2 regions of the Williamsia sp. D3 genome follow, and region 2 is predicted to be linked to the other one. Evidence: riboswitches for the same ligand, from Rfam matches in the RefSeq annotation. Region 2 holds a riboswitch; the other holds the start of a gene.
The links. A riboswitch is a leader RNA that binds a small molecule or an ion and turns the genes downstream of it on or off. The one in region 2 is predicted to bind cobalamin.
Positions count from the first base shown of each region.

Region 1: linked by a shared signal. The riboswitch ahead of cobN (cobaltochelatase subunit CobN) and the one ahead of W823_RS55795 (iron ABC transporter permease) in region 2 are both predicted to bind cobalamin.

Region 1 covers NZ_AYTE01000026.1:52,782-60,326, forward strand. The annotation lists gene W823_RS45350 (FxsA family protein) at 1-10, opposite strand, end outside; gene cobN (cobaltochelatase subunit CobN) at 139-3,741, opposite strand; cobalamin riboswitch at 3,781-3,915, opposite strand; gene cobG (precorrin-3B synthase) at 3,991-5,115, shown strand; gene W823_RS45365 (precorrin-8X methylmutase) at 5,141-5,764, shown strand; gene W823_RS45370 (precorrin-2 C(20)-methyltransferase) at 5,766-7,265, shown strand; gene W823_RS45375 (cobalt-precorrin-6A reductase) at 7,247-7,545, opposite strand, start outside.
Region 2 covers NZ_AYTE01000049.1:34,145-41,689, reverse strand. The annotation lists gene mnmA (tRNA 2-thiouridine(34) synthase MnmA) at 1-678, shown strand, start outside; gene W823_RS55805 (vitamin-B12 independent methionine synthase) at 675-1,688, shown strand; gene W823_RS55800 (MmcQ/YjbR family DNA-binding protein) at 1,920-2,324, opposite strand; cobalamin riboswitch at 2,369-2,584, shown strand; gene W823_RS55795 (iron ABC transporter permease) at 2,708-3,745, shown strand; partial or broken gene W823_RS55790 (ABC transporter ATP-binding protein) at 3,745-4,500, shown strand; gene W823_RS55785 (ABC transporter substrate-binding protein) at 4,657-5,634, shown strand; gene ligA (NAD-dependent DNA ligase LigA) at 5,712-7,545, shown strand, end outside.

The sequences.
Region 1 (7,545 bases), on a different contig from region 2:
CGAACTTCATGATGTCAACCGTCCCGACTATCGGCATGTGCGTACACGGGGACAACGAACGAGATGCCCGATTTTCTCCCGACCCGTGGGATCAGCGATCTCAACGGTGCCCACCAGCGAAAATCGGCGCCGTTGAGATCAGGCGCCCTCGATGTCACCCTCGGTTTCGAGGTACACCCGGCGCAGCTCGTCGAGCATCTCTGGCGGCGGTGCAGACCACATCTGACGTTGGGCCGCTTCCAGCAGTCGCTCGGCGATGCCGTGCAGCGCCCAGGGGTTGGACTTGGTCATGAAGTCCTTGTTGGCCTCGTCGAGGACATAGGACTCCGTGAGCTGCTCGTACATCCAGTCGGCCATCACGTTGGTGGTGGCGTCGTAACCGAAGAGATAGTCCACGGTGGCGGCCATCTCGAAGGCGCCCTTGTACCCGTGCCGCTGCATCGCACCGATCCACCGTGGGTTGACGACTCTTGCACGAAAAACTCGTGTCGTCTCCTCGGACAGAGTGCGCGTGCGCACATTGTCGGGCGTGGTGCTGTCCCCGATGTACGCCTCCGGGTCCCGACCGGTCAGAGCGCGAACGGTTGCGACCATCCCGCCGTGATACTGGAAGTAGTCGTCCGAATCGGCGATGTCGTGCTCGCGGGTGTCGGTGTTCTTGGCGGCCACCGCAATTCGCCGATACGCCGACCGCATGTCCTCGACGGCGGCGACACCGTCACGACCTCGCCCGTACGCGTAGCCTCCCCACGCCGTGTACACCTGCGCCAGGTCCTGGTCGGTGCGCCAATCCTTGGAATCGATCAATTGCAGCAATCCCGCGCCATAGGTACCGGGCTTGGAGCCGAAGATCCGGGTCGTGGCCCGGTCGACGTCACCGTGTTCTGCGATGTCGGCCCGGGCGTGTGCGGCAACGAAGTTCACATCGTCAGGTTCATCAAGAGCGGCCACCATCCGGACCGCGTCGTCGAGAATGGTCACCACATGGGGGAAGGCGTCGCGGAAGAATCCGGAGATGCGCACGGTGACGTCGATACGCGGTCGGCCGAGTTCGGCGGGCTCGATGAGGTCGAGGGCGGTGACCCGTCTCGAGGCCTCGTCCCAGATCGGCATCACCCCGAGAAGGGCGAGTACCTCGGCGATGTCGTCGCCCGATGTGCGCATGGCGCTGGTCCCCCACACCGACAATCCGACCGACTTCGGGTACTCGCCATGGTCTTTGAGGTAGCGCTCGAGCAGTGAGTCGGCCATGGCGCGGCCCGTCTCCCACGCGAGCTTGGACGGGACAGCCTTGGGGTCGACGGAATAGAAGTTGCGCCCGGTGGGAAGTACGTTGATCAAGCCGCGCAACGGCGATCCACTGGGCCCGGCGGGGATGAAACCGCCGTCGAGAGCGTGCAGTATCCGCGGTATCTCCTGGTCGGTCTGGCGCAGCCTTGGAACGATCTCCGTTCCGGCGAACTCGAGGATCTGGGCCACCTCGCTGGGGTGCCCGGCAGCCACCTCCGCGACGGTTGTCATGTCCCAGTTGCTCTTCGCGCATGCGGCCACGAGTTCGCGTGCCTGGGCTTCGATGTCGTCGGTGGCACCGCGGCCTGCGGTGCCGTCCTCGACAAGACCGAGTGCCTCCCGTAGCCCGGGCAGGCTCTGTTTCCCGCCCCAGAGCTGACGTGCGCGCAGCATCGCCAGCACCAGATCCACTTCGACGTCATCGGCCGGCGGCTGGCCGAGTATGTGGAGGCCATCGCGGATCTGTACGTCCTTGATCTCGCACAACCAGCCATCGACATGCAGCAGCATGTCATCGAAGACGTCTTCCTCCGGTCGTTCGGACAGCCCCAGGTCGTGATCCATCTTCGCCGCCTGCAGCAGCGTCCAGATCTGCTGTCGAATTGCAGGCAACTTGCCAGGGTCGAGCGCGGAGATGTTGGCGTGCTCGTCCAGCAACTGCTCCAGACGTGCGATGTCTCCGTAGCTCTCGGCTCGGGCCATCGGCGGGATCAGGTGGTCGACCAGCGTCGCATGGGCACGACGCTTGGCCTGGGTGCCCTCGCCGGGGTCGTTCACGAGGAACGGGTAGATCATCGGGAGGTCGCCCAGTGCCGCGTCGGTTCCACATGACGCTGACATCCCGAGCGTCTTGCCGGGCAGCCACTCGAGGTTGCCGTGTTTGCCGACGTGCACCACTGCGTCGGCGCCGAACCCGTTCTCTGCGGCAACCCACCGATAGCAGGCCAGGTAGTGGTGGCTCGGCGGCAGATCGGGGTCGTGATAGATGGCAACTGGGTTCTCGCCGAATCCGCGGGGCGGTTGGACCATCAGGACGATGTTTCCGAATTGCATTGCCGCGATGACGATATCGCCTTCGGGATTGGCCGATCGGTCGACGAACAACTCGCCCGGAGCAGGCCCCCAGTGTTCGATCATCGATTCTTGCAGGTCGGCGGGCAACGTCGCGAACCACTCGCGGTAGTCCCTCGCCGACAGACGAATGGGATTGGCCGCCAATGCTTCCTCGGTGAGCCAATCGGGATCTTGTCCCCCCGCCGCGATCAGCGTGTGGATCAGCTTGTCCGAATCATTCTCTGCCAGACCTGGTACGGCGCTGTCGCCGACTTCCGGTCCGATGTCGTACCCGGCGGCACGCATGGCCTCGAGAAGCCGCAGCAGACTCTGGGGCGTGTCCAGGCCGACCGCATTGCCGATGCGGGCATGCTTGGTGGGATAGGCCGAGAGCATCACTGCGATACGTCGTTGCGCGGTAGGAATATGCCGTAACCGTCCGTGCCGCACTGCGATTCCTGCAACTCGCGCACAACGCTCGGCGTCGGGTCGGTACCAGGGCAGTCCGTCGTCGCCGATCTCCTTGAAGGAGAACGGGACCGTGATGATCCGACCGTCGAATTCCGGGACGGCCACCTGCGTCGCCACGTCTAGCGGTGACATCCCGTCGTCGTTGGCGGCCCAGCTTTCACGAGACGAGGTCAGGCACAGGCCCTGCAGGATCGGCACGTCGAGACGTGCGAGCTGCTCGATGTTCCAATTGTCGTCGTCGCCACCTGCGGACGCCGTTGCCGGTGTGGCTCCTCCCGCCGCAAGGACGGTGACCACCAGCGCATCAGCAACCGCCAGTTGTGCCAGCAGATCGTCGGGAGCAGTGCGTAGCGACGCGCAGAAGATGGGCAGGGCACGGCCGCCCTTGTCCTCGATGGCATCACACAGGGCATGGATGTACGCCGTGTTCCCCGCAAGGTGCTGAGCCCGGTAGTACAGCACCGCGATGGTCGGCCGGCCGTCGGTGTCGGATGGCACCGAACGCTCGAGCAGTCCCCATTGCGCGGTCGCGACGGGCCCCTGGAAGCCGTGGCCGGTCAACAGGACGGTGTCGGACAGGAACGCGTGGAGGTTGGCGAGGTTGTCCGGCCCGCCTTGGGCGAGGTAGTTGTGCGCGTCGGCGGCAACACCGGGGGCGACCGTCGACAACGACATCAGGTCAGGATCAGGTAGTTGCTCGCCCGAGAGCACCACGGTGGGCAGCCCCGCGGCGAGAACGGCGTCGAGGCCTTCCTCCCACATCCGTCGGCCACCGAGGATCCGGACCACGACGAGATCGGCGCCGTCGAGCAGGACCGGCAGATCCTCGCTGACCAGTAGTCGCGATGGGTTGGCCAAACGGAAGTCCGCGCCACTGGCCTTCGCCGTCAGCAGATCGGTGTCCGAGGTGGACAGCAGCAGGATCACGGGGGTTCCTCCTTGCCGGGATCTCGCGCCCAGCGGGTTGGTGTGGCGGTACGGCAACGAGGGTCTGACTCCGGGTCTCCCCGACACAGTGGCGCGACCGCGCCGGATTTCCACCGGCTTCCCCGTTGCGGGTCGGGCTCAGCCTATAGAAGCCCGTAGTCAAGTGACCACGTCTGGTCGTCGATGGGCCGGCCGCCGGTGACCTGCCGATCCGGCATCACCCCACACACGGCCAGTACCGTGGTCCCCATGTCCCGTACCGCCGATCGTTGTCCGGGAGTGTTCTCGGCGCATCCCGCAGCCGACGGTCATCTGGCGCGTATTCGTCTTCCCGGAGGCCTGATAACCCCAGCCCAATTGCAGGCTCTGGTCGTGGTGGCGGACGAGTTCGGGGACGGGCACATGGAACTCACCTCGCGCGGGAACCTGCAGCTACGCGGAATAGCGGACGTGGCGGGCGCGGGCGACCTAATCGTCGATGCGGATCTCATCCCGACGCCGAGTCACGAACGGGTGCGCAATCTGCAACTGTCGGCGTTGAGTGGTCGCCGCGGCGGGCTGCTCGACGGCCGACCGGTCCTCGACCGACTCGACGTCGCCCTTCGCGGAGACAACCTGTTGGCTGCACTGCCGGCTCGTTTCCTCTTCGGCGTCGACGACGGGCGCGGCGACGTGCTGGCCGAGGCACCCGACGTCGGCGTCGTGGCGGTCGACAGCGGGCATTTCGACCTCGTGGTCGCCGGAAGCCCCACCGGCCGGCAGGTCACAACAGATCGCGCGGCCGTGACCATGCTCGATGTGGCTCACGCGTTCCTCACCGACCGTGCGGACGAGTGGCGAGTACAGGACCTTGATGCGTCGCCGACGATCACAGGATTGCTCGAAGGTCTTCCCCGAACTCGACCGCATACGCCTCCCGCCCCGCCGTCGGAGCCGCTGGTGGGGTGGCTCGCGCAGGACGACGACCTCATCTCGTTGGGTTCGGTGGTGCCTTACGGTCGCTTGTCTGCGCGCATCGCCGAGTTCCTTGCTGCCATCGAGCGCGACATCTACCTCACGCCGCGCAAGGAAATCCTCGTCTGTGATCTGACGGACGGAATGGCGGACACGGTGGTGCGGGTGCTGGCCCCCATGGGTCTGATCTTCGATGCAACGTCGCCGTGGACGCGGGTGAGCGCCTGCTCTGGATTGCCGGGATGCGACAAATCGCATGCCGATGTGCGCGGGGATCTCGAGCAATATCTGGCGATCGGCGACCAGTCCGTTGGCAGCCGCGAGCACTGGGTGGGCTGCGAACGCGGCTGTGGATCGCCGCACGCTGCTCACATCCGGGTGCAGGCGACCCCGGTGGGGTACGAACGCCGAGCGTTCTGATCGACCAACTATGGTGGCTTTCACCATGTACACCTACATCCGTGACGGCGCGGAGATCTACCGTCAGTCGTTTGCGACCATCCGCGCCGAGGCCGATCTGGCCGAGTTCGATGACGATCTGTCCCAGGTCGTCGTGCGGATGATTCATGCCTGCGGTCAGGTGGACCTCACCGACGATGTGCGCGCATCCCCGGGGCTCGTCACGGCGGCGCGCGGCGCGCTGAACCGAGGCGCTCCCGTGCTGTGCGACGCGAACATGGTTGCGTCCGGGGTCACCCGCAAACGTCTGCCTGCCGACAACGATGTGCTCTGCCTGTTGACCGATCCGACCACGCCGCAGTTGGCGGCGGACCTGCAGACCACCAGAACCGCTGCGGCGGTGGAATTGTGGCGGCCTCGACTGGAAGGGGCGGTCGTGGCCATCGGGAACGCGCCCACGGCCTTGTTCGCCCTGCTCGAATTGATCGATGCCGGCGGGCCTCGACCTGCCGCCGTGATCGGGGCTCCGGTGGGCTTCATCGGCGCCGCCGAGTCGTGTGCAGCACTGGCCGAGCGCGACGACATCGAATTCTTGACCGTGCTCGGCCGCCGCGGCGGCTCCGCCATCACAGCTGCGGCCATCAACGCGTTGGCATCGACGGTGGAGTGACATGGCAGTACAGGGAAAACTCTGGGGCGTCGGGATCGGCCCGGGTGACAGCGAACTCGTCACGGTGAAAGCAGCCCGCATCATCGGTGAAGCAGACGTTGTCGCCTACCACTGCGCTCGACACGGCAGGTCGATCGCACGATCGGTGGCCGAACCATATCTGCGCTCAGCCCAGCTCGAAGAAAAGCTGATGTATCCGGTGACCACGGAGACGACCGATCATCCGGGTGGGTACCGAGGGGCGCTCGACGACTTCTACACCGAAGCGGCTGATGTTCTCGCGCAGCACCTGTCGGCCGGTCGCTCGGTGGCACTGCTGGCCGAAGGAGACCCGCTCTTCTACAGCTCGTACATGCACATGCACAAACGGTTGGCTAGCCGGTTCGAGACCGAGATCATCCCCGGTGTCACGTCGGTCAGCGCATCGGCGGCGGCCACCGGGTTGCCGCTCGTGGAGGCCGACGAGACGTTGACGGTGTTGCCCGGGACGCTGCCGAAGGACGAATTGGTGCGGCGCCTCGAGGACAGTGACGCCGTCGCGATCATGAAACTCGGGCGCACCTTCCCCGATGTCGTTGCGGCCCTTGAGGAGTCCGGCCGTATCGATCACGCCTGGTACGTGGAACGTGCTTCGACGGGTACACAGAAGGTCCTGCCCATATCTGATGTGGACATCACGTCTGTCCCCTACTTCTCCATGGTGGTGATACCAGGGCGGCTCAACAGCCCACCCCTGGCAGAACCGGCCGTCCGCGGGGAGGTGGTGGTTGTCGGCCTGGGGCCCGGCGCGGCGCGCTGGACCACGCCAGAGGTTCGGGCGGAGCTCGCAAAGGCCACCGATCTGGTGGGGTACAAGACCTACCTGAACCGCATCAACCCACGGCCCGGCCAGCGAATGCATGCCAGCGACAACCGAGTCGAATCCGAGCGGGCCTGCCTGGCACTGGATTTGGCCAAGAACGGCGCGCGCGTTGTTGTGGTGTCATCGGGCGATCCCGGTGTGTTCGCCATGGCGGCCGCGGTTGTCGAGGAGTCCGCCGACGACCAGTGGCGCGATGTGCCGGTCCGAGTGGTTCCAGGGGTCACCGCAGCCAATGCCGTGGCGAGTCTCGCCGGTGCACCATTGGGCCATGACTATGCGGTGATCTCGTTGTCGGACAGGCTCAAAGGGTGGGACGTCATCGTCGAGCGAGTGCGGGCAGCGCTACGTGCCGATCTGGTGATCGCCATCTACAACCCCGGTTCGGCCAGCCGGAACTGGCAAGTAGCCGAGCTCAAAGGCATTCTGCTGGAACACAAAGCGCCCTCGACGCCCGTCATTCTGGGGCGAGACGTGGGCGGACCCGAGCAATCTGTTGTCATCAGCACGGTCGCCGATTTCGATCCGGCGGCTGTCGACATGCGGACGCTGCTCATCGTGGGGTCGTCCACCACCAGGGTGATCGAGCGGGCCGGTGGTCCGGCGGTGTTCACCAACCGGCGTTACGACAGCACCCGCTGACGGACCCAGCGGGCCGCGTCCTCAGGCGTTTCCACAGCCGTGCCGGTGAGGGTGACTGGTCGCTGCACCATGACGACCGGCAGTTCGAGCTCACGAGCCGCGTCCAGTTTCGCCCGAACCAGATCTCCGCCGCTGTTCTTGGTGACGATCACATCGATACGGTGCTCGCGCAGAAGCTTGCGCTCACCTTCGAGCGTGTACGGCCCGCGGTTGCGCAAGATCAAGTTCTGCGGCGGAGTCTCGCGCTCGGGTGGGTCGACAAGACGGATCAAGAACCAGG
Region 2 (7,545 bases):
TCGCGGGCGATGTTCCCCGTGGGCGACACACCCAAGGACCAGATCCGGGAAGAGGCCGCCGCTCGCGGCTTGTCCGTTGCCAACAAGCCCGATTCACATGACATCTGCTTCATCCCCACCGGTGACACCCGGGCGTTCTTGGGTGCCACGATCGGTGTCCGGCCCGGCAAGGTCGTCGACGCCGACTCCGGCGCCGAACTGGCCCAGCACGAAGGCGTCCACGGGTTCACCATCGGACAGCGCAAGGGGCTCGGTATCGATGCACCGGCTGTCGACGGCAAACCGCGGTACGTGACCGAGATCGATCCCGACTCCGGAACCGTGACGGTGGGTTCCTCCGAGCATCTCCAGGTGTGGACGATCACCGCCCGCAAGGCCATCTGGACGTCCGGACACACTCCCACCGAACCGTTCGAGTGCATGGTCCAGGTCCGGGCACACGGCGGATTGGCGCCGGCCGTGGCCGAGGCCATCGAGCTTGAGCCTTCAGACGGTGTCGACGGACAGGGCCCGGGTATCCGCATCACCCTGCGCAGCCCTCTCACCGGGGTTGCCCGCGGGCAGGCGGCGGTGCTGTACCAGCCAGATCCGGTGTCGGGCGACCTGGTCATCGGCAGCGGACGAATCGCGGTCACCGGTTCGGTCCCGTCGGATCTCGTCAGCAGCGCCACCACGTGACCGTCCTGCCGGCCGGCACCGGAACCGGTGTCGGATCGATGCCGGGTACCGATCCGATCGAATCCGCGGGCATCAGCCTGGGCGAGTGCGAGCTGGCGTTTCTGCCCGAACTGCCGCAGCGCGGGCTCGGGGCCGACATGATCGGGCGGTCGGCTGCCCTGCTGGTGGACATGCCGATGGACACCGTGGCCTCCGGCTACCGCCTGTCGGCACGCAAATCCGGATTGACCCGCCGCGCGCGTGACTTTTTGAACGCCGACCTCGACGCCTTCGAAGAGGCCTGGGAGCGTGCCGGGATGGCCGCGACCGACCGCTTCGTCAAGGTGCAGGCGTGCGGCCCGTTCACATTGGCCGCGTCGGTGGAACTGCGCAACGGTCACAAGATCCTGCACGATGCCGGAGCGTGGTCGGATCTGGTGGATTCGATGGCCGAGGGCCTGCGAGTGCATGCCGACGAGGTCGGTCGCCGCACCGGAGCTCAGGTGATCGTCCAGATCGACGAACCGATGATCGGGCGGGTGATCGAGGGCTCGGTGGAGCCGCTCACCCGTTTCGACATCATCAGGCCCGTACCCGTCGCTGTGCTCGCCGAGAAGTACGACGGCTTCATCGACGTCGTCGGCAGGCCTGTGGTGATGCACGACTGCTCGGCGAACCTTTCGTGGGAGCTGTTGGAGCGCACCAGATTTGCTGCGGTCAGTGTGGATCTCGCCCAGATCCGCACGGCGGACCTCGACGGTATCGGGCAGCTGCTCGACGAGGGTCGGGACGTCATCCTGGGCGCCGTGCCGACAGCTGCCCCCGCAACCGAACTCGCCGCAGAACAGGTGGCCGCGTCGTGCGCCGCTCTGACCGACCGAATCGGGCTGTCCCGGAAGGTCCTGGCGGAGCAGGTGGTGATCAGTCCCGCGTGCGGTCTGGCCGGTGCCGATGCCGCCTGGGCGAAGACGGCGCTCTCGCTGTGCACCACAGCGGCGGCCGGCTTGCTTGCCGACCCGACCGCGGTATAGCGACCCGGCCCGGTCGATCGGGAACATTCATCGTCTGCGCAGCCTCTGATGAGGTATGGACAACTTCGCCTGCCGCGCACGGATATGCGCGAAACCGACGCGGGTTCGGACCGCGATGCAGGGCGGCACTTTCATCTGGCCGCTCCCGTGCCATGGCCGTGACGATGCGGGGCCCCAGCCCGCCGAGGACGGTGATGAGTTCGGCCCCGGCGCAGCAACCGAGCGATGACGTCAGGTCAGTTCGTCGGGTCGCTCGCCGGCGTCGAGCCGGGCGATCAGCTTCTTGGTCGCGACAGAGCGGTAGCTGGCATCGAGTAGTTCGGCCACCTCCGTCCAGTCCGGCCGTGCCGACAGGTCGATCCCCATCCATCCGTACGGTCCCACGTACGCCGGATAGAAGAATCGCGAGTCTTGATCCAGTGCAACGCGTTCGGTCTGTTCGACCTTGAACAGGAGCGATTGCTCGAATTGCGGTCCACCTTTGACCCCGCCGCCGTACATGCCGAACATCTTCCCGCCGCGGAACGTCGGGCGACCGTGTGCGATCTTCTCCGTCGCATCCGGGAACGCGAGTGCGATGGTGCGCAGTCGAATCAGAACCGGGTCGTCTTCGGAGTACATGATCGGGTGGGGCATGGCGACAGTGTAGAACCGGTGTCTGTTCGGGTGCCGGTGAAATGTTAGGTTGACCGGGCGTTGGTTTCCGTCGGTCAGTGACCGGCGGATCGTAAGAGGGAATCCGGTGAAGATCCGGAACTGCCCCGCAGCGGTGAGTGGAAACGAACGCGGTCACCAGCACTGGGTGTATGCCTGGGAAGCGACCGCCGGTAGGAGACACCGAACGTACGGTGCCATGTCCACGAGTCCGAAGACCTGCCAACGCGACCGCGCCGCCGGCGTGGTCGCCCGTCGACTCCGAGGGACACGGTTGACGCGGTGATGGTGCGCTCGCGCGCGCCTTCATTCGCTGACGCATGCGTACGGGTCGACCGGCATCGGGTACAGCGGAAAGTGCGGCGATGCGCCCTCATTCGGTGACTGCGTTGGTGGTCGGGTTGTGTTTTGCGCTGGTCGCAGTGTCGGTGGTGGCACTCATGTTCGGTACCGTTCACGTTCCCTGGCGCGACACCACCTCGTTCCTCTGGGCCGAGTTGGTCGGAGGCGCAATACCGGCAGACGACGTGCCCAATTACCGGATAGTGGTCGATTCCAGATTGCCGCGACTGATCGTGGCAATGTTCGTCGGCGCCGGACTCAGTGCTGTGGGTCTGCTCGTACAGGCGATGGTGCGCAACGCATTGGCAGACCCGTATGTCCTCGGGATCTCCTCGGGGGCATCCGTGGGCGCAACCGCGGTTGTCCTGTTCGGCACTTTCGGTGCGCTGGGTATCTACGCGCTGAGTACCGCAGCGTTCCTGGGCGCCCTCGGTGCCACCGCCCTCGTGTATCTGATGGCGAGATCGGCAGCCGGATTGGTGCCCCTGCGGCTCGTGTTGACGGGAACCGCGCTCGGATACGGTTTCTCGGCGGTCACCACCGTGCTGATCTTCATGGCACCGCAAGGTGACGGTGCGCGCAGCGTGATGTTCTGGCTCCTGGGGAGCCTGTCGGGCGTCAGCTGGGGCGTGGTTCCACTGGTGGTGGTCGTCGCCGCGGCGGGAATGGTGTCCATTGCCCTGTGTGCGCGACGCCTGAACGCGTTGTCGATGGGCGACGAGGTCAGTGCCGCACTGGGACTGAACGCATCGCGGTTCAGGATCCTCCTGTTCGTCATCGCGGCCGCGATGACGGGTTGTTTCGTGTCCGTGTGTGGCGCGGTCGGATTCGTCGGTCTGGTCGTCCCACACGTGGCGCGACTGCTCGCCGGCGCCGATCACCGGCGACTCATCATCGTGACGCCCTTGCTGGGCGCCGTCTTCCTCGTTTCTGCCGACCTGTTGTCGCGCACGGTGGTACCGCCACAGGAACTGCCACTGGGGGCGATCACCGCAGCAGTCGGGGTACCGGTGTTCGTGTTCTTGATGAGACGCCGTGATGCATCGATGGTGCAGATCTGATGCGCGTGCAGTTCGATCACGTGGACGTCGAGATCGGCGGCCGTCTGGTGGTGGGCGACATGAACCTGACCGTCGGGGCGGGTCAGTTCGTCGGGATCGTCGGGCCCAACGGCAGCGGCAAATCCACGACGCTGCGCTGTCTGTATCGGGCGTTGAAACCGTCCGACGGTCGTATCGTGGTGGGTGAGCGCGACATTCGTGCCATCAGCATGCGCGAGAATGCCCGTCAAGTGGCCGCGTTGACCCAGGACAACACCTTGCATTTCGACTTCACAGCGCGCGAGGTGGTCGCAACCGGGCGATTGCCACACAGCGGGATCGTCGCCCGCGACCGTGTCGCCGAAGACGAGGCCATCGGGGAGGCGATGGACAAGGCCGATGCCGGGGATCTGCGCTCGCGATTGTTCTCCTCTCTGTCAGGCGGCGAGAAGCAGCGGGTGCTGATCGCCCGTGCTCTGGCCCAGGAACCACAGGTGCTCGTGCTCGACGAACCGACCAATCATCTCGACGTGCAACATCAACACGGCGTGCTCGGCGCGGCAAAAGGGTTGGGCATCACGGTGATAGCGGCATTGCACGATCTCAATCTGGCCGCGCAGTACTGCGACCGTGTCCTCGTGCTCGTCGACGGCGCGGTGGTGTGTGCCGGAACCCCTCAGGAGGTCTTCACCGAAACCGTGATCAACCGGTGGTTCTCGATCGGCTGCCACATCGTCGCCCATCCCCGCCTCGGCGTTCCCCAGATCATCTTCGACGGTCTCAACAGGACCGTGTCCGACGGGAATTTCAGGGCCGTCTCCGACGGGGATTTCAGGGCCGTCTCCGACGGGCACAAACCGGTGCCGAATTGCACACCCCACGCCGTTCACCACGAGGAGAGCTGAATGTACCGAAATCGCTGTGCCCTTATGATGATCGCGATGGCGGTGGCAGTCAGCGCGTGCGGCGCCGCCGTGGAGCAGAAGACCCCGTCCGGCGGGCCCACGGTGACGGTCACGAATTGCGGTGCGCCACTCACGGTCTCCGGGACGCCCACCCGGGTGGTGACCAATGACACCGGCATCACCGAGATGATGTTCTCGCTCGGACTGGCCGACCGGCTCGTCGGGTACACCACCTATCCCAGCAAGGAACGTGACGTCCAGACCTCGCCCTGGAAGGCGGATTTCGAATCGACTCCCGAACTCGGTGAGGCCTTCACCCGGGAGATCGTGCAGGCGGCCGACCCCGATTTCGTCTTCGCCGGGTGGAATTACGGCTTCCGGGAGTCGACCGGTCTGACACCTGACTGGATCAAACAGATCGGCGCCGTCCCGTACCAACTCACCGAGGCGTGTCGTCAGCCCGGAACAACGCGCCGCGGGATCATGGCGCCGTTCGATGCCCTCTATGCCGATCTGGAGAACCTCGGTGACATCTTTGGGGTCCGCGAGCGTGCGGACAACCTGGTGGAGGAGTACCGGAACCTGGTGCGCGGTGTGAACGCGGCCGTGCCGCGAGACCGTGACCCGGCCAGGGTCTTCCTCTTCGACAGCGCCGCCCCTGAACCCTTCACCTCGGGCAGAACCGCTGCACCCCAACAGATCATCACCGAGGCCGGTGGGTACAACATCTTCGATGACCTGAACGACTCGTGGACCACCACCTCGTGGGAGGCCGCCGCCCAGCGGGATCCCGAGGTCATCATCATCGTCGATTACGGGGCGGGGCTGTCCGACTCCGTCGCCGCGAAGATCCGTCAGCTCGAATCGCACCCGTTGATGTCGGGCTCGACCGCGGTCCGAGAGGGCCGCATCATGGCGCTGCCTTACGCGGCCCTGGTGGAGGGCCCCAGGAACCCGCAGGCTGTGGTCACGGTGGGGGATTACCTGCGATCCATCGGCCGCTAGGGCGCACAAGTCCATATCGATGAATCGAACCCCGCGAGTCCGGTTTCGGTGTCAGCCCTCTGGACTATCTTCGAGGGGTGGCCAACAGTGCAGACATCAGTGAGCAGACGCCCGCGGAGCCGACTCCTTCTGCGGCCAGAGAGCAGTGGTCGCAGCTGGCCGAGGAGGTGCGTGACCACCAATTCCGCTACTACGTGAAAGACGCTCCCGTCATCACCGACGGTGAGTTCGACACGTTGTTGCGCCGCCTGCAGGCCCTCGAAGACCAATACCCGGAGTTGGCTGTCGCCGATTCGCCCACCAAGTTGGTCGGCGGCGGTTTCGCCACCGAGTTCAAGGCCGTCGACCATCTCGAACGAATGATGTCGCTGGACAACGTGTTCGATGCCGACGAGATGCGCAGCTGGGTGTCCCGAGTCGAGGCTGACGCCGGTTCGGGCTTGGAATACCTGTGTGAGCTGAAGATCGACGGCGTCGCCCTGGCGCTGGTCTACGAAAAAGGTGTCCTCGTTCGCGGCACCACCCGCGGCGACGGACGCACCGGCGAGGACGTCACGCTCAACGCCAAGACCATCGACGACGTACCGCACCGGCTCACCCCGTCCGACGACTACCCGATACCCGACCTGCTCGAGGTGCGCGGTGAGGTGTTCTTCCGAGTCGAGGATTTCGAGGCGCTCAACGCGTCGCTCGTGGAGGCGGGCAAGGCGCCGTTCGCCAACCCACGCAACTCTGCCGCCGGGTCCCTCCGTCAGAAGAACCCGCAGATCACCGCCAGGCGACGACTCGGGATGATCTGTCACGGGCTCGGCCGGATCGACGGAACGCCGCCCAAGACTCTCCATGACGCCTATCTGGCGCTGGGTGCCTGGGGACTGCCGGTCTCCGAGCACACCACCAAACTCGCCGGCGCCGACGCCATCCTGGAGAAGATTGCCTACTGGGGTGAACACCGCCACGACGTCGAACACGAGATCGACGGGATCGTTGTCAAGGTGGACGACATCTCACTTCAACGTCGGCTGGGGTCCACCTCGCGCGCGCCGCGCTGGGCCATCGCGTACAAATACGCCCCCGAAGAGGCGACCACCAAACTGCTCGACATCTTGGTCAATGTCGGACGCACCGGACGGGTCACTCCTTTCGCATCGATGAAGCCTGTTCTGGTGGCGGGCTCGACGGTCGGCATGGCAACGCTCCACAACGCGTCCGAGGTCAAGCGCAAGGGCGTTCTGATCGGCGATACCGTCACCATTCGGAAGGCCGGCGACGTCATCCCCGAAGTACTCGGCCCTGTAGTCGACCTGCGAGACGGCACCGAACGTGAATTCGTGATGCCCACGCACTGTCCCGAATGCGGCACCGAATTGGCGCCGCAGAAGGAGGGCGACGCCGACATCCGCTGTCCCAACAGCAGATCGTGTCCGGCCCAGCTGAGAGAGCGGCTGTTCCACATCGCCGGTCGCGGATCATTCGACATCGAGGCTCTCGGATACGAGGCTGCCACCGCGCTTCTGAGCTCCGGGGTGCTCGACAACGAGGGTGATCTGTTCAGCCTGACCGAGGACGATCTCCGCAAGACCACTTTGTTCACCACCAAATCGGGAGATCTCTCCGCGAACGGGAAGCGGTTGCTCGCGAACCTTTCTGCGGCCAAGAAGGTACCGCTCTGGCGGGTATTGGTCGGGTTGTCGATCCGGCACGTCGGCCCGAGTGCCGCACGCGCATTGGCCACCGAGTTCGGCAGCTTGGAGGCCATCGAATCGGCAACAGCCGAACAGCTCGCCAGCGTGGAGGGTATGGGTAACACGTTGGCGAAGAGCGTCGCTGATTGGTTCACAGTCGATTGGCATCGTGAGATCGTCCGCAAATGGCGTGAGGCCGGTGTGCAGCTGGAGGACGAGCGCGACG